Regions from separate parts of the Egibacter rhizosphaerae genome, predicted to be linked through region 2. Evidence: riboswitches for the same ligand, from Rfam matches in the RefSeq annotation. Region 2 holds a riboswitch; each other region holds the start of a gene.
What was found. A riboswitch is a leader RNA that binds a small molecule or an ion and turns the genes downstream of it on or off. The one in region 2 is predicted to bind cobalamin.

Region 1 (7,301 bases), 140 kb from region 2:
GCGGTAGATCGCCAACTCGGGATCGTAGGCGTTGCCCAGTGTCTGCAAGGACGCCGCGCCATCGGCCACCCGCTCGACGAGTTCCTGGCGACCCGGCTGCTCCTCGGGCTCGACCTCGACGCCGACATCGGCGAGGTCGTCACGAATGGACAGGATCGCGTCGAGGGTCTGCTCGTCGCCGTGGCCGTGGACGATCGGGAACGACAGCTGATCACCGTCGCGAGTGCGCGCGCCCTCGTTGTCCCGGGTCCACCCGGCCGCCTCGAGAACCGCCTCGGCCTCCTCGGGGTCGTGCCCCGCGTCGACGGGGTGGTGGGCCCAGTGGTCGGGCGCGAAGGGCCCTTCCGCCTCCCGGGCAGCGCCCGCGTAAACGCCGTCGATGAGCGCGTCGCGGTCGATGGCCATGCCGATCGCTCGCCGCACCTCGGGATCGTCAATCTGCTCGTTCGTGGTCGGGATGGTGAGCGCGAGTTGATCTCCCGGGATGGTGACGACCTCGTGCTCGCTGTCGCCGTCGAAGCGCTCCGCGACCCGCGGAGGCTGACCGGCCGCGTCCACGTCGACCGCGCCGGCCTCGAGTTGGCTGACCCGCGCGTTGGCGTCGCCCAGAAAGCTGACCACGACCCGCTCCAAGGCGACCTCCCCACCGTGGAAGTCGTCGTAGCCGGTCCACACCATCCGCTCGCCCCCGTCGAACGTCTCCATCTCGAACGGTCCAGTCCCGACCGGGTCGAGGTTGAACTCGGCGGTGTTGAGATCCTCGTCGGCTAGCAGATGCTCGGGCACGATCCCGAGCGTGAGCTTGTCGAGGAAGGCGGGATCACGCCGCGACAGCGAGAAGGAGACCTCGTGGTCGCCGGTCGCCTCGACGGCCTCGAGCGAGTCATAGAGCTGCTCACGCAGCCCCGTGGCGACCTCCTCGTCGAGGATCGACTCATACGTGAAGACCACGTCGTCGGCGTCGAACGGCTCGCCGTCGTGGAACGCGACGTCGTCGCGCAGTGTGACCGTCACTTCGGTGCCGTCGGCGCTGACCTCGGGCATCCGGGCCGCGAGGTCGGGCTGGAGCTCGAGGTCGCCGTCGTAGGACAGGAGGCTGGAGAACATCGGCCAGTGGTCGCCGTAGATCGACCCGAAGATGTCGCCGAAGATCGGGTTGAGATTGTCCGGCTCACCACCGACCGCGATCACGAGCGTCTCGTCGTCAGGGACTTCCCCGCCCTCGTCGTGCTGCTCCGTCTGATCGTCGGCCCCGGTGCGGTCCGGGCCCGATCCACCAGGATCGCCCTGGTCGCCACAGGCGGTCAGCACACCCACGGTCGCGCCCATCAGCACGATCACCACCAGCTCACGTCGCATCGCCAACTCCGTCCGGATGGACATCACGGTCACGGAGCTGCAAACTACTACTTATTGCAATTCAATCGCAATAAGGGTCGGCCCCTCGCCGTCGACCGTTCAGTCGAAGTCGGGAGCACCCATGCGCACGATCACCGTTCCGCGATCTGCCCTCGCGGTCCTGACCGCCCTGCTCCTTGGTTGCGCCGACCAGCCCACCGTGACCGTCGACGAGCCCACCACGCCCGAACCGACTGGCCCGCACGCTGCGGTCTACGCCACCCTGACCGCCGATCAGAACGACGCTCTCATCGGTGCCTCGAGCCCAGTCGCCGATAGCGTCGAGTTGCACGAGACCACCGTGGAGAACGGGGTCGCTTCGATGGCCGAGCTCGACGAGATCCCGCTCCCCGAAGGCGAATCGGTCATCCTGCAGCCGGGCGGCCTCCATCTCATGCTGCTCGAACCGGAGCCGCTCCAACAAGGGGACCGCCTCGCCATCACCCTCGAATTCGCCGAGGCCGATGCGATGGAGGTCGAGGTACCGGTCGTCGCCACTGCCGACATGCCCGACCATCACGACGACCACTGACCGCCGTCACGTCACGTCGCGGTGGGCCAGCCCAACAGCCGGGTCGGCCGACGCGCCAGCGCCGGTGCCGGCGCGTACGCGCTGTTCCCGGACGGCCTGTCGCTGTTCGACCGCGCGCAGCCAGCGGACGAAACAGGTCGCGGCTGCCAGCGTCCAGACCACGCTGCCGACCAGCACCATGATTCCTCCCCCGAGCTGCTGGTCCTCGGCGGGGGTGAGCGGAAGTCCGACGGCGGCAGGATTGTGGGCGGCGGCCCATTCGGTGGGCGAGACGATGATCAGCGTCGCGAGCACCGCGCCGGCGGCACCGCTGAGCGCGAGTCCCAGCACGCTTCCGCCGGCACGAACCGCCGGGGCGGTCATCGCGGCCCACCAGACAGCATAGGCGGAGCCGATCAGCGCCAGATGCTCGATGAAGTGCAACGTCGGATCGAACAGGGCTGCCTCGTACACCACCGGCGCGTGCACGATCCAGAGGACGGCCACGTGCGCCAGCGCGATACAGACACGGCCGGGACCGCTCAGTGCCCGCCGACGTGCCGACGCGCCGGCGGCGAACACCGGCGCGACCCCACGCACCCAGGACCGCGGCAGTGCCTCGCGCACCGCGAGGCCCGGACGTGCGAGGAGGATGAGCGGAGGCACGATCGCGATGAGGATCACGTGCTGCGCCATGTGTGCCGCGAACGACCAGTGCCCGTGGTCGTGCAGCGGCGACCACAACGCGAGGACCAGCACCCCGAGACCCGCGCCGAACGACGTGGCGCGCGCGACACGCTTGGCTCCGCGCCCCCGCCACAGCGCGACACCGAAGATCGTGGCCATCGCTCCCGCGACCGCCAACCCGAGCGGGTCCCACTGGTGCGAGGTCCGCACACACCACAGCAGGAACTCGTTCTCGACACCCGCGGCTCCGGTCACGGTGGCCCTTCGACACGGCACGTCGCCAGTCGGGCGAGGCCCTACCCCTGCATCGTCGTTCGAAACGGACCGGTGTTCCGCCTTCGCGGTCGTCCGACGCCCAGGGGCTCAGGCCCGTGCTTGCGCCGGCCGGGTGCGGGCCCCTAGCGTCCCTCGCGTCGTGGTGCACGGGAAGCCGGTGAAAGCCCGGCGCGGCCCTTGCCACTGTGTACCGGGAAGCGGACTCCGCGTGCTCTGGCCTCGCCCAGGGCGCCACTGGACGCACGAGCGTCCGGGAAGGTAGCGGATCGCGCGTTGGACCCGGGAGCCAGGAGACCGGCCACGGCACGACACAGCCGTCCACAAGGTGATGGAAAGGCGGTCCCTCTCATGGGTCTGTTCGCCCCTGTGCATCCTGTCCGATCCTGCCCGCACGCGCTTGTGGCCATCGGGTTGTCCGCCCTCTTGCTCGCCGGATGCGACGCCTCCGCCGATGAGGTCCCCTCCTCCCCCGACGAGGACACCACCGACGAACCCGACGCCGAGACCGGCGCCGACGATGCGGACCCGTCGAAGACGGGTGACGTTCCCGAGACGACGGTGGCCAACTGCGATCGCGAGGTCACCGTCGATCAGCCGCCCGAACGCTTGGTCGCGGTCAACACCGCATCGATCGAGAACCTGCTCGCGCTCGGCCTCGGCGATCGGATGGTCGCTGCCTCCGGCTCGATCGACGACGTCAGCGAGGAGCTGCAACCCGAGCTCGACGGCGTCGACACCCTCGACACCGGCGGCGACGACTATCCCAGCCTCGAGCGGATCATCGAGCTCGAGCCCGACTTCCTCTACTCGGTCTATCCCAGCACGTTCCGCGACGACGGCCTGGCCTCGCGCGACGAGCTCGACGACCTGGGCGTGGCCACCTACCTCGCCCCGAGCCGCTGCCCCGACCGCGACGAGGACGAGCCGCTCTCGTTCGAGGAGATCTGGGGCGAGTACACCGACCTCGGGGAGCTGCTCGACGCGGAGGAGGCCGCCGAGCAGCTGGTCGCCGAGCAGCGCGACGAGGTCGAGCAGGCGCGCGACGAGGTCGAGCAGGCGCGCGACGAGGTCGACGGCAACCTCGGCATGTCCGCGTTCTGGTGGGACGTGGGCACCGCCGACCCGCTGACCGGTGCCTGCTGCGGCGCTCCGGCGATGATCATGGACGAGCTCGGGCTCATCAACATCTTCGGCGACCTCGACGGGCACTGGTCGGACGCCAGCTGGGAGCACGTCGTCGAGGAGGACCCCGACGTGATCGTCATGGTCGACTTCGGTGACGACGACATCGAGCGCAAGCGCGAGTTCATCGCCGAGGACGCGACCCTGTCGCAGCTGCGGGCGTTCGAGGAGGACCGCGTCGTGGTCCTGCCCTTTCCGCACACCACCCCGGGGCTGCACAACGTCGAGGCCCTGCGCACCCTCAGCGCGGAGCTGGCCGAGGACCAGGAGTGAGCGGCGCGAGCTCGACGGAGGCGCCGCGCGGGCGGGCCCTCCGACGAGCCGTCCCCGGCCGAGCAGCCTCCAGCCCGGCCCCGAGCGCACCGCCGGGAGGCCCGTCGGCGGCGCGCCGGCTGCTGGGGCGGCTGATCCTCCCGCTCGGGGCGATCCTCGTGGTCGTGTCGGTGCTCGTCGCGATCGCGCTGGGGCAGGCGGACCTGTCCGTACGCGAGGTGTGGACGGTCGCCAGCGAGCGGCTCGGCCTCGCGTGGGTGCAACGGCCCGCGCTGGGCCTGCACGGGGTGGAGGTCGAGCCGATCCGCGCGAGCCTGGTCTGGGACTTGCGCCTGCCCAGAGTGCTGACCGCGGTGCTGGTCGGCGGAGGGCTGGCCTGCGTCGGCGCGGTCATGCAGACGCTGATGCGCAACCCCGTGGCCGACCCCTACCTGCTGGGGATCTCCTCCGGCGCGTCGCTGGGGGCGGTCTCGGTCATCGTCGTCGGGTTGGGCGGCGGTCTGATCGCGGTGTCGAGCGGCGCGTTCGTCGGGGCGATCGGCAGCTTCGTGCTGGTGCTGGCCATCGGGCAGCACGCCGGAACGTTGCAACCCGGCCGGGTGATCCTCGCCGGCGTCGCGGTCGGGGCGTTCTTCGCGGCGGTGACCTCGTTCCTGATCATCTGGGTCGCCGACCCACAGGCCACCCAGGAGGTGCAGTTCTGGCAGTCGGGCTCGCTCGCCGCCGCGCGTGGGCCGTCGGTGGCCACCGCGTCCGCGGTCCTGGTGCCGGTGCTGGTGCTGTTCCTGGCCTCCTCGCGGGCGCTCAACGCGTTCGCGTTCGGCCCGGACGCGGCCGCGACGCTGGGCATCCAGGTCGAGCGCGTGCGCTGGCTGCTGCTCGTGGCGTGCGCGCTGCTGACCGGCGTGCTCGTCGCGGTCAGCGGCACCATCGGCTTCGTGGGGCTCTTGGTCCCCCACGCGATGCGGTTCCTGGTCGGCTCGGACCACCGGCGCTTGCTGCCGGCCAGCCTGCTCGCCGGCGGTCTGCTGCTGCTGTGGGTCGACGTCCTCGCCCGCACCGCGTTCGCGCCACGGGAGCTGCCGGTGGGCATCATCACCGCGCTGGTCGGCGTGCCGGTGTTCGTGTGGATCCTTCGTCGTCAGCGAGCCCGCGTATGACCCACCTCGCCCGCGGTGAGCCGATCACCGTTCAGGACGTCTCGGTCTCCTTCGGAACGGCACGTGTGGTCGCCGAGGCCGGGCTCTTCGTGCCCGAGGGCAGCTTCACCGGGCTGATCGGCCCGAACGGCTCGGGCAAGACCACCCTGCTGCGCACCACCGCGCGGCTGCTCGCGCCCGACGCCGGGGCGGTGTGGATCGGCGACGACGTCGCCGAGCGACTCTCCCGACGCGAGCTGGCGCAGCGACTGGCGGTGGTCGAGCAGCATGCCCACACCGACGTCGAGGTCACTGCGCGGGAGGTCGTCCTGCTCGGGCGCACCCCGCACCGGCGTGCCTGGAAGGAGGCCCGTGGCACCGACCACGAGATCGCCGAGCACTGCCTCGAGCGCGTCGGGCTCACCGGCTTCGCCGACCGCTCGTGGCACACCCTGTCGGGCGGGGAGCGCCAGCGCCTGCAGCTGGCCCGTGCGCTGGCCCAGGAGCCCACCGTGCTCGTCCTCGACGAACCCACCAACCACCTCGACATCGCCCATGCCCTGCAGCTGCTCGCCCTCGCCCAGCACGCCGGGGTGACGACCCTGGCCGCCCTGCACGACCTCAACCTCGCCGCGACGTTCTGCGACGCGCTCGTGCTGCTCGACCAGGGTGAGGTCGTGGCGGCCGGGCCGCCCGAGGAGGTGCTCACGCCGCAGCGGCTGGCCGGGGTGTACGGCGTCGAGGCGGTGATCGACCACCACCCCGCGACGGGACGTCCCGCGATCACGTTCCCCCCACCGGTCGTGTCGCACTGACCACCACGGCCGACGAGCCCTGCCCGTGGGGCCGGAGCGACGGAGAGCCCACCGCCCAGCGAACCCACAGCCGCCCGCGGTCGAGGGCGCGCTACTGGTCGGTGGGCTCGTAGCGCGTGTGCCGCGGCTCGCGCTCCACGGTCCCGTCCGGATAGCGCAGGATGCGCGTGACCGTGATGTCGAAGCCGTCGATGGTCTGGCCCTCCCGATGGCGGGTGCGGTCGCTGGCCTCGGCCTCGACCTCGACCCATTCGGTCGACCAGATCCGCACCGTCACCGAGTCCGCGGTGTGGCTCGTGTCGATCAGCAGCCCGTACGGCGAGTCGTTGCGGAACTCCAAGTCGATCAGGTCGTAGTGCAGCGTCGCCTCGCGACCCGCTGGGTAGCGGCTGATGTAGTAGCTGTGCGGCTGGGCCACGAGGAACTCGTAGCCCCCGAAGTAGATCGCGTTGTACATCGTGGTCGCGAACTGGCTCACGCCGCCGCCGACCTGCTCCTCGAGCTCCCCGTCGATGATCGTCCCGTCGGCCTCGAACCCGGCCTCCTCGGTGCGCGGGCCGACGTGGTCGTTCACGCTGAACGTCTCCCCGGGCTCGACCACCTCCCCGTCGACCATGTCGGCGATCCGCTGGATGTTGCGCGCACGCGGCTCGCCGGCGGTGTACTCGGTGGTGAACTCGCTGATGACCTCCTCGATGCCGATGTCCTCGGCCTCCTCGCGGGAGCGCTCGGGCTCGACGATCTCGACGTCGAGCTCCTGCTCGCGGTCGCCCTCCCCTGCAGCGATCGCCTCGACCTGTGCGGCAGCGGTGTCGAGGTCGAACGCGAACCCCTGGCGGCTGTCGCTGATCTGGATCGCGCCGCCCTCCAGCGTGATCTCGCTCGAGATCGGATCGCGCTCGATCGCCTCCACGGTCTCGTCGTCGATCGTCTCGGCGAGCCCGTCGGTGTCGAGATCGAGGGCGAAGTCGCCACCGGAGCGCTCGACGTCGAACAGATCGCCGATCTGCTCGGGGCTCA
Region 2 (7,301 bases):
CGATCTGGTTCTCGGCCTTGCGGAAGCCGTGCTGCTCGTCCGGGAAGGCGACGTACGCGTGCGGGATTCCGCGCTCGGCGAGGGCGGCGACCATCGCCTCCGCCTGCGACGGGGGCACCACGAGGTCCTCGAGGCCCTGCAGCAGGATGATCGGACAGCTCGCCTGCCCGGCGTGCTGCAACGGTGAGCGCGCGTCGTAGACGTCGCGCCGCTCGGGGAACGGTGCGATCAGGCCGTCGAGGTAGCGGGACTCGAACTTGTGGGTCTCCTCGGCGAGCAGGGCGGGATCGGCGACGCCGAAGTGGCTCGCGCCGGCCGCGAAGGTGTCGGTGAACGTCAGCGCGCAGAGCGTCGTGTAGCCGCTCGCGCTGCCGCCGCGGATGGCCAGACGTGTCGGGTCGGCGTCCCCGCGTTCGGCGAGGAACCGTGCGGAGGAAGCGCAGTCGTCGACGTCGGCGAGGCCCCATCGTCCCTTGAGCGCGTCACGGTAGGCCCGTCCGAAACCCGTGCTGCCGCGATAGTTCACGTCCGCGACGGCGAAGCCGCGGCTGGTCCAGAACGCCGTCGACAACGACAGCGACGGCGGGCTGTGGCCGGTCGGGCCGCCGTGGCTCGTGACGATCGCCGGGGGCCGTTCTCCCTCCGGGCCCCGGTGCGTCGGGCTCGTCGGTGGGTAGACGAAGGCCTGGGTCCGCTCTCCGTCCCCGGTCGGCAGCCACACCGATTCGGGCTCGGGCAGCCAGTCCGGATCGACCGGCAGGTCGCGGGAGCGATGGACGCTGCGTGGCTCACACGTCGAGGCGGCGACGTCCACCTCCACGATCTCCTCGAAGAGCCGGGGGGACGCGCCCACGTACCAGAGCCGCCGCCCGTCGGTGGCAAGGCTGCGGCAGACGGTGTGTGCGACCGGCAGCGGCGTGACGGTCCCCGCGGCGGGATCGAGGAGGGCCGGCCGCTCCACGGCGTCCTCGATCCGCACCACGGCGATCCGGCCGTCGTCGAGGAAGGCCGCCGGGGTCTGGCCGAACTGCCACGGCGGCAGGGCGAGGTCGTCGGCGACCGGCGCGAGGTTCTGCGGCTGCCGGTCCGCGGCGGCGTCCGGATCCTCGACCCGGTGGAGGTTCCACCAGCCGGACCGATCGCTCATGAAGTGCAGCGCGCCGTCGGGCGCCCACGTGGGCAGGATCACGCTCTCACCACTGCCGTGGCCGCCGGCGACGGCCGCGGGCCGGGACACGGCGGTCCCCTCGAGCCGTGCGACCCACAGCGTCGTCTCGTCCCAGGGCATGCTGGGGTGGTCCCATCCCACCCAGGCCAGATGCCGCCCGTCGGGGCTGGGCCGCGGGGCGGCGACGAAGTCGTGCCCGCCGGCCAGGCGCGTCGGCGCGCCCTGCCCGTCGGCGGGGACCGCGACGAGCTCGTTGACGACGTCGGTCGCGGCCGGGCCGTGGTGGCGTTCGCGCACGCACAGCAGGTGTCGACGGTCCGCGGTCGGGGTGAGGTCGGCGTAGCGCAGCGCGGCGGGCTCGCTCGGCTCGGGGGTGATCGGTCGCGGCGCCCCTCCCGGGTCGAGGCGGTGGATGCGCTGATCCTCGAACTCGGTGTACCAGCACGTGCCGTCGTCGACCGCGTAGGCGCCGCCGCCGTACTCGTGCACCCGGGTGCGAACGTTCGCCTCCTCAGGAGTGACATCGGCCACCGTGCCGTCCGGGTCGCGGCGCACGATCGCGGTGCGGCCGCCTTCGTCGGGCCGCTGCTCGAGCCACCAGAGGCCGGCCCCGTCGACACGCAGCTCACCGAGGCGGCGCGCTCCCTGCACCACGAGTTCGGGCGAGATCGGTGACTCCCAGGCCCCGTACGGCTCGGTGCGCATCCCGCCCCCTCGACGGTCGGCGACGATCGTGGTCCGATCGCTGCCAGCGTCTCATGGCAGGAGGTCGACGGCCACGCGCAGGCGGTCGAGGGTGAGGTCGCCGGCCGCGGTCGCCCAGGCGATGTCCCCGCCGTCGCGCCCCGTGGCGACGCGCACGACCGTGTCCACCGGAGCGAGGCCGGTCGGGTCGAGCTGCCGCCACCCGAGCCCGTCGTGGGCCTCCACGACCGCGTGGAAGTCCGGGGGGTCGAGGCGGGGCGCGTAGACCCCCACCACGCGGGCGGGCACGCCGAGTCCGCGGAGCAGGCTCGTGGCCAGGTGCGCGTGGTCGCGGCACACCCCGGTACGCCGCAGCAGCACCGTGTCGGCCGCCGCCTCGGGGGACGAGTCCTCGCGGTCGTAGGCGATGTGGGTGCGCACCCAGCCGCTCACGGCATCGAGCAGCGCTCCGGTGCGGGGCTCGTCGCCGAACAGGGCCGGTCAGAGGACCGCGCCGGCCCCGCGGGGCGGCGCGGACTTGCGGATCCTCGCACGTGCGTTAGCTTCGCGTGCACTGTCGAGCCGCCGCGGCGCGCGGCGGCTCGGTCCCGGCCTTCGACGGAGGCCGGGCGGGCGACAGGTACCAGGAAGCCGGTGCGAGTCCGGCGCGGTCCCGCCACTGTGACCGAGGAGCGAACCCGACACGCCACTGCGGCCGCCGCCGTGGGAAGGCCGGGGGAGCAACGATTCGGAAGCCAGGAGACTGACCTGCCGCCCCGATCCCGACCGGGGACGAGGACATCCCCACGGAGGTCTCCATGCAGACGGTCACGGCGTCTCCCACCCCGCACCCATCGACGTCGGGGTTCCCGCCCGGCTGGGTTCACCAGGGGTGGCACGTGCGCGACGTGTTCCGCCGCTGAGGGCGGTCATGTCGCGCGCGCAGCTCGCGCGCGGGCTCGGGGACGGCGCGAGCCGTCGCGGCTGTCCCGACGCCCCGTCGCGCGCCCTCGGGGCGTCCCCGCTCGGACCCACGTCCGGCGCGGGCCCGGTGCTGGGGCTCGCGGTCGGCCTCCTCGCCGATCGCGTCGTGGGCGATCCCCGGCGGGCACACCCCGTCGCGGCGTTCGGTGCCGTCGCGACGGCGGTGGAGCACCGCCTGTGGCGCGATGCGCGTTCGGCGGGTGCGCTCCACGTCGTGTTGCTCGTCGGGGCCCCGGCCGCGGCGAGTCATCTGGTCGGACGCTGGCTGGAGCGCCGGGCGGCAGCCGCGTCGCTGACGTGGCTCGCCGCGGCGCTCGCGATCGCGCTCGGGGCCCGGTCGCTCGAGGAGGAGGGGCGCGCGGTCGGTGACGCGCTGGCCGCCGGGGACCTCGCCTCCGCGCGTGCGCGCCTGCCCGCCCTCTGCGGGCGCGACCCGGCACCGCTCGACGCGGCAGGCCTCGCCGCCGCCGCCGCGGAGTCGGTCGCGGAGAACACGGCGGACGCGGTCGCCGGACCGCTCGTGTGGGCTGCGATCGGCGGGCCCGCCGGCGTGGTGGCGCACCGGGCGGCGAACACGCTCGACGCGATGGTCGGGCACCGCTCGGCCCGCTACCAGCGGTTCGGGCAGCCCGCCGCTCGGCTGGACGACGCGCTGGGGTGGCTGCCCGCCCGGATGACGACGAGCGCGTTCATCGCGATCGCCCCGCTCTTCGGGGGCTCGCCGGCGGTCGCCGCTCGCGTCGTGCGGCGCGACGCGGCGCGCCACCCCAGTCCCAACGCGGGCCCCTGCGAAGCCGCGATGGCCGGTGCGCTCGACGTCCGGCTGGGCGGCGAGGTGCGCTACCCCGGAGTGGCCCGGGTCCAGCAACGAGGACCGCTCGGCGACGGCCGCGCCCCGGGCGCGGAGGACGTGCGCCGGGCCGTGGCGCTCTCGCGGGCGGCGGGCCTGGTGATCGCGGTGCTGACCGGGGTCGTGCTCGCGGCTCGTGACCGTGCCCGGCACGGAGGTGGCCCGTGAGCGGGGGGCTCCTGGTCACCGGCACCTCCTCGGACGCGGGCAAGTCCCTCGTCACCGCGGGAATCTGCCGCTGGCTGGCACGCTGCGGGCTCCGTGTGGCGCCGTTCAAGGCGCAGAACATGGCCCTGAACTCCGCCGTCGCCGCCGATGGTGCAGAGATCGGTCGCGCCCAGGCGCTGCAGGCCGCCGCCGCCGGCGCGCCCACCGAGGCGGCGATGAACCCGGTCCTGCTGAAGCCCACCGGGGAGCGCACGAGCCAGGTCGTCGTCCTGGGACGCCCCGACGGGATCGCCGGCGCGCAGGACTACCAGCAACGAAAGACGCGCCTGGCCGGGGTGGTGGCCGAGTCACTCGCGGACCTGCGCGCACGCTACGACGTCGTCGTGTGCGAGGGCGCGGGCAGCCCCGCCGAGATCAACCTCCGCCACGCGGACCTCGCGAACCTCGGCCTCGCCCGCGCCGCGGACCTGCCGGTCGTGCTCGTCGGCGACATCGACCGCGGCGGCGCGTTCGCCTCGCTCTACGGCACGCTCGCGCTGCTGGAGCCCGCCGACCAGCGGCTGGTCGCCGGGTTCCTGCTGAACAAGTTCCGCGGGGACCCGGAGGTGCTCGCCCCCGGCCTCGAGCAGCTCGCGGCGCTCACCGGGCGCCGCGTGCTGGGCACCCTGCCGTGGCTCGAGGGCGCCTGGCTCGACGTCGAGGACTCCCTCACCCTCGAGGCGCGCGAGGTCCTCGCGCAGCCACCGGTCGGCGACGAGGGCCTCGACGTGGCGGTCGCGCGGCTGCCACGGATGAGCAACTTCACCGACCTCGATCCGCTCGCGTGCGAGCCCGGCGTCGACGTGCGCTTCACCACCCGGGCCGACGAGCTCGCGAACGCCGACCTGGCGGTCATCCCCGGTTCGAAGGCGACCGTGGACGACCTCGCGTTCTGTCGGGAGCGCGGCCTCGCCCGGGCGGTGGTCGAGCGCGCCCGGCGGGGCGCCCCCGTGCTCGGCCTCTGCGGCGGCTACCAGATGCTCGGGCGCGCCATCATCGACGACGTCGAGTCGGCGGCCGGTCGCGTGGAGGGGCTCGGCCTCCTCCCGATCGACACGCGCTTCTGGGCCGAGAAGCACACGACGTGGCGAGTGGGCACGAGCCCGCTGTTCGGCGGCGTCCCCGCGGGGGGTTACGAGATCCGCCACGGCCGCGTCTCCTCGGACGGCGACCCGTGGCTCGTGAGCGACGACGGGGAGGTCGAGGGCTGCGTCGCCGGGGCGGTGCTCGGCACGAGCTGGCACGGACTGCTGGAGCACGACGCGCTCCGCCGCCGGCTGCTCGGCTGGGTCGCCGACCGTCGCGGTCGGGCGTTCGTTCCTGGCGAGGTGTCCTTCGAGGCGGTCCGGGAGCGCCACCTCGACCGGCTCGGCGACCTCGTGGCCGACCACGCCGACACCGCCGCCTTGCGCGCCCTGGTCGTCCACGGCGCACCGGCCGACCTGCCGGTGGTCCCCCCCGCTCCGGCCGTCCCCACCACCGACTCCCCCCACAACTCCTCCCACGAGGTGTCCGCGTGATCACCCTGCTCACCACGGCCGACACCGAGCTGCTCGCTGCCGCACGGGCCGCGGACCTGCTCCCCCCGGAGGCACCGACGCTGTCCGCGCGCAACCCGGTGCGCGATCTGCCCGGCGCCGGCGACGTCGATGCGCTGCTCGCGCAGGCACCCGACGTCGTCGTCGTCCGGCTGCTCGGCGGACGTCGCGCCTGGCCCGACGGGCTGGACCGGCTCGCCGCGGGGTGCCGCGAGTCGGACGTGCCGCTCGTGGCCGTCAGCGGCGAGGCGGAGGCCGACGCGGAGCTCACCGCGCTGTCGACCGCTCCGCCCGAGGTGACCGCGGAGGTGTTCCGCTACCTCACCGAGGGCGGGGTCGCGAACACCGCGCAGCTGGTGCGCTATATCGCCGACCGGCTGCTCGGCCACGGCCTGGGCCACGCGCCCCCCGAGCCCTTGCCCGAGGACGGCATCTGGGACCACCGCGCGGCCGGTCCCGACGGTGACCTGATCGACGCGGGCGAGGCCGACGCGCGCCTCGACCCCGCGCGTCCGACCGTGGGGATCGTCTTCTACCGCACCCACTGGATGAGCGGGAACACCGAGTTCGTCGCCGAGCTCTGCGCACGGCTCGAGGCCGCCGGCGCCAACGCGCTCCCCGTGGTCACCGCGACGCTCAGGCCCCGCGCGGACGGGCACGGCGACCGGCGGGTCCCGGCGCTCGACCTGGTCGCCGGGCGGGTCGACGCGCTCGTCGTGACCGTGCTCGCCAGCGGCGGCCGTGGTGCGGCCGACCTCGACGCCGGCGGGGGTGCCCTGAGCGAGGACGCCTGGGACGCCGGCGCGCTCGCCGAACTCGACGTGCCGATCGTGCAGGCCCTGTGCCTGACCTCGTCCCGGGCCGCGTGGGAGGCGAGCGACCAGGGCGTCTCGCCGATGGACACCGCCATGCAGGTCGCGGTGCCCGAGTTCGACGGGCGGCTGGTGACCGTGCCCGCCTCCTTCAAGGAGCTCGGCAGCGAAGGCGTGCCGCGCTACGTGCCCGACAGCGAGCGCTGCGGGCGGGTCGCGGGGATCGCGACGCGACTGGCACGGCTGCGGCACGCCGCGAACGCCGACAAGCGCGTCGCGGTCGTGCTGTCGAACTACCCGACCCGGCACAGCCGCATCGGCAACGGCGTGGGGCTCGACACGCCCGCCAGCGCCGCACGGCTGCTCGACGCGCTGACCGCGGCGGGCTACGACACCGGCGATTGGGGCACCGGCCACTGGGCGCCCGAGCCCGCCTCGACCCCGCCGCCCGACGCGGCCTCGACCCCGCCCCCCGACGCGGGGCGGGCCGCGGAGGACGAGGTCGAGCTCGCCGACCCCCGCGGCGACGCGCTCGTGCACGCGCTGATCGCCGCAGGCGGGTTCGACGAGGAGTTCCTCACCGAGGAGCAGCTCGCGCGCATCCCCTACCGCCTGGGCCGTGACCGCTACACCGAACTGCTCGGGGGGTTGCCCGACGACCTCGTCGCGGCCGTGACCGCGCAGTGGGGCGACGCGCCCGGCGAGATCCACGCCCACGAGGGGACGCTCTGCTTCGCCGGGCTGGCCTTCGGCAACGTCCTGCTCGCGATCCAGCCGCCCCGCGGGTTCGGCGAGGACCCGGTGGCCATCTACCACGACCCGGATCTGCCGCCGACGCACCACTACCTCGGCTTCTACCGCTGGCTCGACGCGGACTGGGGCGCGGACGCGGTCGTGCACCTCGGCAAGCACGGCACGCTCGAGTGGCTGCCCGGCAAGAGCCTCGGTCTGTCGGCGTCGTGCGCGCCGGACGCGGCGCTCGGCGACCTGCCGCTCGTCTACCCGTTCGTCGTCGACGACCCCGGCGAAGGCACGCAGGCCAAACGCCGAGCGCACGC
Region 3 (7,301 bases), 2.0 Mb from region 2:
GTTCAATGACCGGGCATGGCGGCCGGCGGCGCAGTGCCGGGATCACCCCGTCACGCGAGACCGGAATGCACCAGCTCCGATACCACTACGCCAGCGTCCTACTCGACGCAGGGGTGAGCATCCGCGCACTCGCCGACTACCTCGGCCACACCGACCGCGGTTCACCCTGCGGGTGTACACCCACTTGATGCCCGCGAGCGAGGACCGGGCTCGGCAGGCGGTCGATGCGGCGTTCTCATATGGCCCGAGCGTGGCCAAGGAGCACGGCTGATGCGCGCTATCGCTGGTCACGGCCGCGCCGAAGCGCCGTCGGCTACTTGTAGCGGTAGGTGATGCGCCCGCGGGTGAGGTCGTAGGGCGACAGCTCCACGGTGACCCGGTCGCCGGGCAGGATCCTGATGTAGTGCTTGCGCATCTTGCCCGAGATGTGCCCGAGCACCTCGTGGCCGTTGTCCAGCTCGATCTTGAACATCGTGTTGGGCAGCGCCTCGACGACCTCGCCCTCGAGCTCGAGCGCGGCCTCCTTCGTCGAGCCGACACGGGCCTCGCGCTTGGCGCGGGTCTCCGGATCGGCCGACCTGCGCGACGGTGCACGTCCGCTGCGTCGCTTCGCCATGGTGGGTGGCAACCCCTCTCGGTCCTCGGTTGCGGTGTGTCCTGGGAGACGCTTGATGCGTCCGTTTCACGCGCACGCGCCGCCGATCCTGCGTCGGTGCGGGCACGCGAACAGCAGGCGCAGTGCGCCCGCTCGACCGCCATCGTACCCAGTCGCGCCCGCTTCATGGAGGACGGATCCGACGGCTTCCGGTCACGGCTCGGACGAGGGGGCGAGTTCGCCGAGCTCGTCGACCTCGTGGAGTACCCGGGCAGCCGCCTGCACGAGCGGCACGGCGAGCACGCCTCCGGTGCCCTCCCCCAGGCGCAGCTCGAGGTCGAGGAGGGAGGGGAGGCCGAGACGCTCGAGCACGATGCGGGCCCCCGGCTCGTGCGGGCGGTGGCCGGCGAAGAGATGGTCCCGCGAGGCGGGGGCGAGGTCGACGGCCACCAGCGCGGCGGCCAACGAGCTGACCCCGTCCAATACGACGGGGACCCGACGGGCGGCCGCGGCCAGGACGGCGCCGGCCATCGCGGCGTGCTCGAGCCCGCCGACCTCTGCGAGCGCCGCGAGCGGCTCTGCGGGGGCACGCGCCGCGGCCGTCTCGACCAGCGCGACCTTCGCCCGCCACGTCGCCTCGTCGATGCCGGTACCGTGACCGGTCGCCTCCACGGCGGGGACACCGGTCCGGGCCACGATCAACGCCGCCGCCGCGGTGGTGTTCGCGATCCCCATCTCCCCCGGGACCACGAGATCGGCGCCGGCGTCGAGGGCGGCGCGTGTCTCCGCCGCCCCGGCCCGCATGGCGGAGGCCGCCTCGCCGACGGTCAGGGCCGGACCGGTGGACAGGTCCCGCGTCCCCGCCCGCACCGGTGCTCGCCGCACGGCAACGGGCGCACGATCGGGCACCGTGTACGGCGTCGCGACCCCCACGTCCAGCACCCGGACCCGTGCGCCGACGCCTCGGGCGAGCGCGTTGACCGTGGCGCCCCCGGCGCAGATCGTCTCGAGCATGCGCGCGGTGATGGTCTGGGGCCACGGCGTCACCCCGCGAGCATGGACACCGTGATCGGCGGCGGCGACGAGCACGACGGGGCTGAGCGGGATCGGCGGGGGACTGTGCCCGGCGCTCGCGGCGAGCGCGACCCCGAGCGATTCCAGGTCACCCAGGCTGTTCGGCGGCTTGCGCAGCTGCGCGTGTCGGTCGTGCGCGGCCCGCCCCGCCGCCGGATCCCCCCGTGGGACCTCCGCGGCCAGCGCCAGGACGCCATCGGCCGGATCGACCCGATCCACCGCGTCGATGGGGTCGCCGGAGTCGGTGAGGCCGATCGCGCGGCGCTCCGCCTCCCCCGCCACGACCGCGACCACGTCGGGCTCGTCGGACAGTGCCGGTGCCAACTGCTCCGGTGTGTCGACCGAGCGGGTGCGCACCGTGGGCGGGAGGAGGTGACGCACGAGTCCGAGGGTCCCCGGGGTGCCGAGCACGATCGGTCCGGCCGCGAGGCGGCGCAGATCGGACCCGTCCAGCGGGCCGGCGTCGACCGCGACGACACGATCGGGCACGGGGCTTGCGGCATGGGGGTCGGTCACCAACGGTCCTTCTTCGGTCCGGGAGTCGGGGTCATGCCCCGAGGGCGTGCAGGTTCCACGCCGACGCGTGACACGTCAGCACGGCAGCGGTCCCGTGCGGCAGCGCGAACGCGAAGGCACGGTGCAGCGGGAGCCCGAGCGCACACGCGAGGACGCACCGGATGGGCCCCGCATGGGTGACGGCCAGCACGGTACCCCCGGCCCCCGCGTCACCGGGCTCGTTCGCCACGCGCACGGCGAGATCGCGCAAGTGGCGAGCGGCCGCCCAGGCGCGGTCGGCGACCACCGGGAGGGGCTCCGCGGCGGGTGGATCGAACGCAGCATAGGCGACCGGGTCGGCCGTCGCGTCCGCGGGAGCCTCCGCCCACAGCGCGCTCCACGGTCGCCCCTCCCACATCCCGAAGTCCCGTTCGGCGAGCCCGTCGAGCACGCGGGCATCGGCCGCCCACGGCTCGGCGGTCTCCGCGGCACGGCGGGCGGGCGAGCGGGCGACGACGTCGGGCTCGGGCAGGCGCTGCCGGGCGGCCTCGGCCTGCTGGCGGCCCCGCGCACTGAGCGGTGGATCCGCCCGGCGTCCCGCACACCAGGGTTGGTCGGCGGCGGTTGCCACGGTCTCCCCGTGGCGCAGCAGCACCAGGCGCGAACTCACGCGAGCCCTGCCCCGACGAGCCCCGCCACGGCCGCGATCACCGCGACATCCACGAGCAGGTTGATCGCCCCGAGGCCGTCACCGGTGATCCCCCCGAGTCGCGCCCGCAGCAGGCGGCCACCGAGCCACGTCACCGCGACGCCGACCGCGAGCAGCGCCGGTGCCCACCGACCACCGCCGGCGAACGCGGCGAGCAGCGCGAGCACCGCGGCCGCCAGCGCCCCCCGACCCGTCGCCCGGCCGGCGACGTCGCCCGCGCTGCTCGCTCCGGCCGCGGGCAGCCACGCGGCCGCCACCAGGGTCGACGCCCGCCCGAGCACCGCACCGGCGAGCACCGCTCGCGCGAAACCCATCCAGTCCAGACCGGCGAGCAGGGCGATCTTCACGAGCAGGACCCCGACCAGGGCGACCGTGCCGTAGGTGCCCAGACGGCTGTCGCGCATGATCTCGAGACGCTGCTCCGGCGTCCATCCGCCCCACAGCCCGTCGGCGGTGTCGGCCAGACCGTCCTCGTGGAAGGCACCGGTGGCAAGGACCATCGCCAGCATCCCGAGCACGGTGCCGACGAACGGTCCCCACACGGTCTCGCCACCCATGCGCACCGCCACCCCGATCGCGGCGACCGCGACGCCGACGAGCGGGAACGCTCCCATCGCCCGACGCAGGTCCCCCGGCCCGACGGGCACCGCCGGCACCGGCAACCGTGTCAGGAACTGGAACGCGACCGCGGTCAGGCGGACGGTCTCGTGCATCGCACCTCCTTCGACCACCGGGGTCGCGAGCCGACCGCGGCGCGCAGCATGCTACGCGGCCTCGCTTGTCGAGATCCGGTGGGCCCAGTAGGGTCGGTGGCTGCCGCAGTGCACGGGAAGTCCGGTGAGAAACCGGCGCGGTCCTCGCCACTGTGAGCGGGCAGCGCGACGCCAGCGCGCCACTGGACCCTTCGGTCTGGGAAGGCGGCGTCCGCGAGCGATGACCCGCGAGCCAGGAGACCGGCTGCGGCGCCGATCCGGATTCCTCGAGGCAAGGAAGGCACGATCCAGATGGTTCCCTCCGCTCGCCCGCCCCTGTTCCTGCTGTCTGCGCTGCTGCTCGCCCTCGCGGCCTGCGAGGCGGGTGACGACGACACCGCCACCGAAGCTGACGACGAGTCGACAGCCGAGCAGGCGCCCGACGACCCGGACGAGTCGGACGACGCGGACGAGCCGGACGAGCCGGACGAGCCGGACGACGCGGGTGAGGCCGAGGAGCCGGGTGAGGCCGGCGAGGGGGCTGACGAGGCCGAGGACGACGCGGCTGCCGGCAATCCGGCCGAGTGCGTCGACGAGGCGCCCGACGGTGGGGTCTTCGTCGACGAGGCGGACTTCCGGCACGCGGACCACGTCGAGGCGACCTACGAGGACACCCACAAGCTGCTCGAGATCGCCACCCCGCTGGCGGACCAGCCGGAACGGTTCGCGCTCGTGCAGTGCGGCCTCGAGACCCCCGAGCTCGACGACGACGTGCACGTGATCGAGGTCCCGGTCGAGTCCGCCGTCACCCTCACCACGACGAACCTCCCGCACTTCGACGCGCTCGACGCCGTCGACCGGCTCGCCGGGGTCGGCGAGCCCGACTTCGTGGCCACGCCGAGCGTGCGCGACCGGATCGAGGACGGCGAGCTGGAAGGTTACGGCACCGCGGAGGGCGGCCCCGACCTGGAGCGCGTCATTGACCTGGGTCCCGACCTGCTGATCCTCGACGCCTTCGGCGAGGACGCACTCGAACAGGTCCAGCGCCTGACCGAGGCCGGCGTGCCCGCGCTGCTGAACGGCGACTTCGACGAGACGACCCTGCTCGGGCGCGCCGAGTGGGTGAAGGTCACCGGGATGCTGCTCAATCGGGAGGCCGAGGCGGAAGCCGTGTTCGACGAGGTGGCGGCCGGCTACGAGGAGGTGCGCGACCACGCGGCGGACCTCGACGATCGGCCCCTCGTGCTCGCCGACGAGCCCTTCGAGGGGACGTGGTTCGCGGCCGGCGGCGAATCGTTCCTCGCGAACGGCATCAGCGATGCCGGGGGTGAGTACGCCTTCGCCGACGACGACTCCACCGGCTCCCTCGAGTTCGACATCGAGACCGTGCTCGACGAGGGCGGAGACGCCCACGTGTGGATCCAGGCCGGATCGGTCGACGGCACCCTCGACGACCTCCTCGCGGTGGACGAGCGCTTCGCGGAGATCCGCGCCTTCCAGGAGGGAGAGGTCTGGGCCGCCGACGCCCAGGCGACCCCCACCGGCGGCAACGCCCGCTTCGAGGGCGCCTACCTCTACGCCGACGAGTTCCTCGCCGACCTCGCGGCGATCTTCCACCCCGACGAGTTCGACCACGAGCCGGTCTTCTTCGGGCGGGTCGAGGAGTAGTCGTGGCTCCCCGGACCGGAGGGCGCGACGGGACTCCGACCGCCCCGGAGAAGCCACCCGCGAGCGCGAACCCACCCGCGAGCGCGAACCCGCCCGCGAGCGGCCCCGTGGACGCGCCGGCCCCCGGGGAACGTCGAACCGGGCCGGTGCCCGAGGCCGCGGGACCGCCGGGCCGGCCCCGCGTCACCCTCGGCCTCGTCACGCTGGTGGGCATCGTCGTCGGGCTGGCGGCCGCCACCCTGGCCCTCGGCTCGGTCGCGATCCCGCTGCCCGACGTAGTGGCCATCCTGGGCGGCGCCGACCTCGGCTCGGCGACCACGATCGTCGAGCAGGTCCGCGGCCCGCGACTGCTCACGGCCCTCCTGGCGGGTGCCGCGCTGGGGGTCGGTGGGCTCATCATGCAGACCCTGTTCCGCAATCCGCTCGCCGACCCGTTCATCCTCGGCATCAGCGCGGGAGCGAGCCTCGGGGTCGCGCTCGTCGTCCTGCTGGTCGGCACGAGCGGCACGGCGCTCGTCGCCGGCCTGTCGGTCTCCGCGAACCTGGGCGTGGTCGGGGCGGCGGCCGTCGGCGCCGCGGCGGTCACCCTGCTCGTGCTGGCCGCATCCCGGCGGGTCGCGAGCCCGGCGACCGTGCTGATCATCGGCCTCATGGTCGGGTACGCGACCACCGCGATCGTGAGCGTGCTCGTCCACGGGGGGTTCGGCCGGTTCGAGCGCGTCCAGGCCTACATCGCGTGGGGCTTCGGCTCGTTCGCCGGGACCACGTGGAGCGAGCTCGCGGTCCTCGCCCCGGCGGTCGTGGTCGGTCTGGGTCTGGCGGCGTTCGCGGTGAAGCCGCTCAACGCGCTGCTCCTCGGCGACGCGTACGCCGCGACCATGGGCGTGCGCGTGGTCCGCGCACGACGCCAGCTCGTGATCGCCGCGAGCGTCCTGGCGGGCGCGGTCACGGCGTACTGCGGCCCGATCGCCTTCATCGGCATCGCCGCCCCGCATCTCGCGCGCGGGCTCCTGCGCACCAGCGATCACCGCGTGCTCGCGCCCGCGACCGTGCTGGTGGGAGCGGCGATCGCGCTCGCGGCCGGACTGGTCGCGCAGCTGCCGGGCCGTGAGGCCACGCTGCCGCTGAACGCGGTCACGAGCCTCGTCGGGGCCCCGGTCGTGGTGGCGGTGCTGCTGCGGCTGCGGCGCTCGAGCCGGGCGGTGGCGGCGTGATGGGGGCGCGAGTGCCGGTCCCCGCCGGCCGCACGACCGACGACGTGGACCCCGGGGCCGGCGGCGGGGTCGGGACGGCGGTGCCCGCGCTGGAGGCCCACGGTCTCGCGGTCGGCTACGCCGAGCGCAGGCGTGCGCACACGCTGCTGTCGGACCTGGACCTCGGCCTGCGACCTGGACGGCTCGCCTGCCTGCTGGGCCCGAACGGCAGCGGCAAGACCACGCTGCTGCGCACCCTCACCGGGACGCTCGCGCCGCTCGCGGGCACGGTGCGACTGGGCGGCGACGACGTCCGGGGCCTCGATCCCGCCGAGCGCGCACGACGGCTCGGGGTGGTCCTCACCGGGGGTGTCGATGCCGGCCTGCTGCGAGCGGGCGATCTCGTCGCGCTCGGGCGACATCCGCACACCGGGTGGAGCGGGCGACTGCGGACGCAGGACCGGACAGCGGTCCGCTGGGCACTGGCGTCAACCGGCGCCGAGCCCTTGGCGCACCGTCCCGTCAGCGAGCTGTCCGACGGGGAGCGCCAGCGCGTGCTCATCGCTCGTGCCCTGGCCCAGCAGCCGCGAGTCCTGGCCCTCGACGAGCCCACCGCCTTCGTCGACCTCCCACGCCGGGCGGAACTCGCCGACCTGCTCGGCCACCTCGCCCGCGAGTGCGGGCTCGCGGTCCTGATCACCAGCCACGACCTCGACCTCGCCCTGCGGACCGCCGACGACGTCTGGTTGCTCGCACCCTCCGAGCGGCCCGGCGTCCCCGGCACCCTCGAGGTCGGGGCACCCGAGGACCTCGCCCTGCAAGGCTCGATCGCGAGAGCGTTCCTCGGACAGGACGCCGCCGGTGTGCGTTTCGAT

Region 1: linked by a shared signal. The riboswitch ahead of ER308_RS10475 (ABC transporter substrate-binding protein) and the one ahead of cbiB (adenosylcobinamide-phosphate synthase CbiB) in region 2 are both predicted to bind cobalamin.
Region 3: linked by a shared signal. The riboswitch ahead of ER308_RS18685 (ABC transporter substrate-binding protein) and the one ahead of cbiB (adenosylcobinamide-phosphate synthase CbiB) in region 2 are both predicted to bind cobalamin.

What each region holds. Positions count from the first base shown of each region.
Region 1 covers NZ_CP036402.1:2,259,363-2,266,663, forward strand. The annotation lists gene ER308_RS10460 (ABC transporter substrate-binding protein) at 1-1,359, opposite strand, end outside; gene ER308_RS10465 (copper chaperone PCu(A)C) at 1,376-1,930, shown strand; gene ER308_RS10470 (cytochrome c oxidase assembly protein) at 1,937-2,851, opposite strand; cobalamin riboswitch at 2,996-3,189, shown strand; gene ER308_RS10475 (ABC transporter substrate-binding protein) at 3,284-4,327, shown strand; gene ER308_RS10480 (FecCD family ABC transporter permease) at 4,324-5,487, shown strand; gene ER308_RS10485 (ABC transporter ATP-binding protein) at 5,484-6,281, shown strand; gene ER308_RS10490 (VanW family protein) at 6,373-7,301, opposite strand, start outside.
Region 2 covers NZ_CP036402.1:2,117,257-2,124,557, reverse strand. The annotation lists gene ER308_RS09835 (alpha/beta hydrolase family protein) at 1-1,873, opposite strand, end outside; gene ER308_RS09830 (transglutaminase-like domain-containing protein) at 1,925-2,305, opposite strand; cobalamin riboswitch at 2,497-2,618, shown strand; gene cbiB (adenosylcobinamide-phosphate synthase CbiB) at 2,784-3,854, shown strand; gene ER308_RS09820 (cobyric acid synthase) at 3,851-5,413, shown strand; gene cobN (cobaltochelatase subunit CobN) at 5,410-7,301, shown strand, end outside.
Region 3 covers NZ_CP036402.1:4,075,252-4,082,552, reverse strand. The annotation lists partial or broken gene infA (translation initiation factor IF-1) at 314-526, opposite strand; gene cobT (nicotinate-nucleotide--dimethylbenzimidazole phosphoribosyltransferase) at 809-2,185, opposite strand; gene ER308_RS18695 (histidine phosphatase family protein) at 2,217-2,834, opposite strand; gene ER308_RS18690 (adenosylcobinamide-GDP ribazoletransferase) at 2,831-3,586, opposite strand; cobalamin riboswitch at 3,676-3,849, shown strand; gene ER308_RS18685 (ABC transporter substrate-binding protein) at 3,878-5,233, shown strand; gene ER308_RS18680 (FecCD family ABC transporter permease) at 5,236-6,447, shown strand; gene ER308_RS18675 (ABC transporter ATP-binding protein) at 6,447-7,301, shown strand, end outside.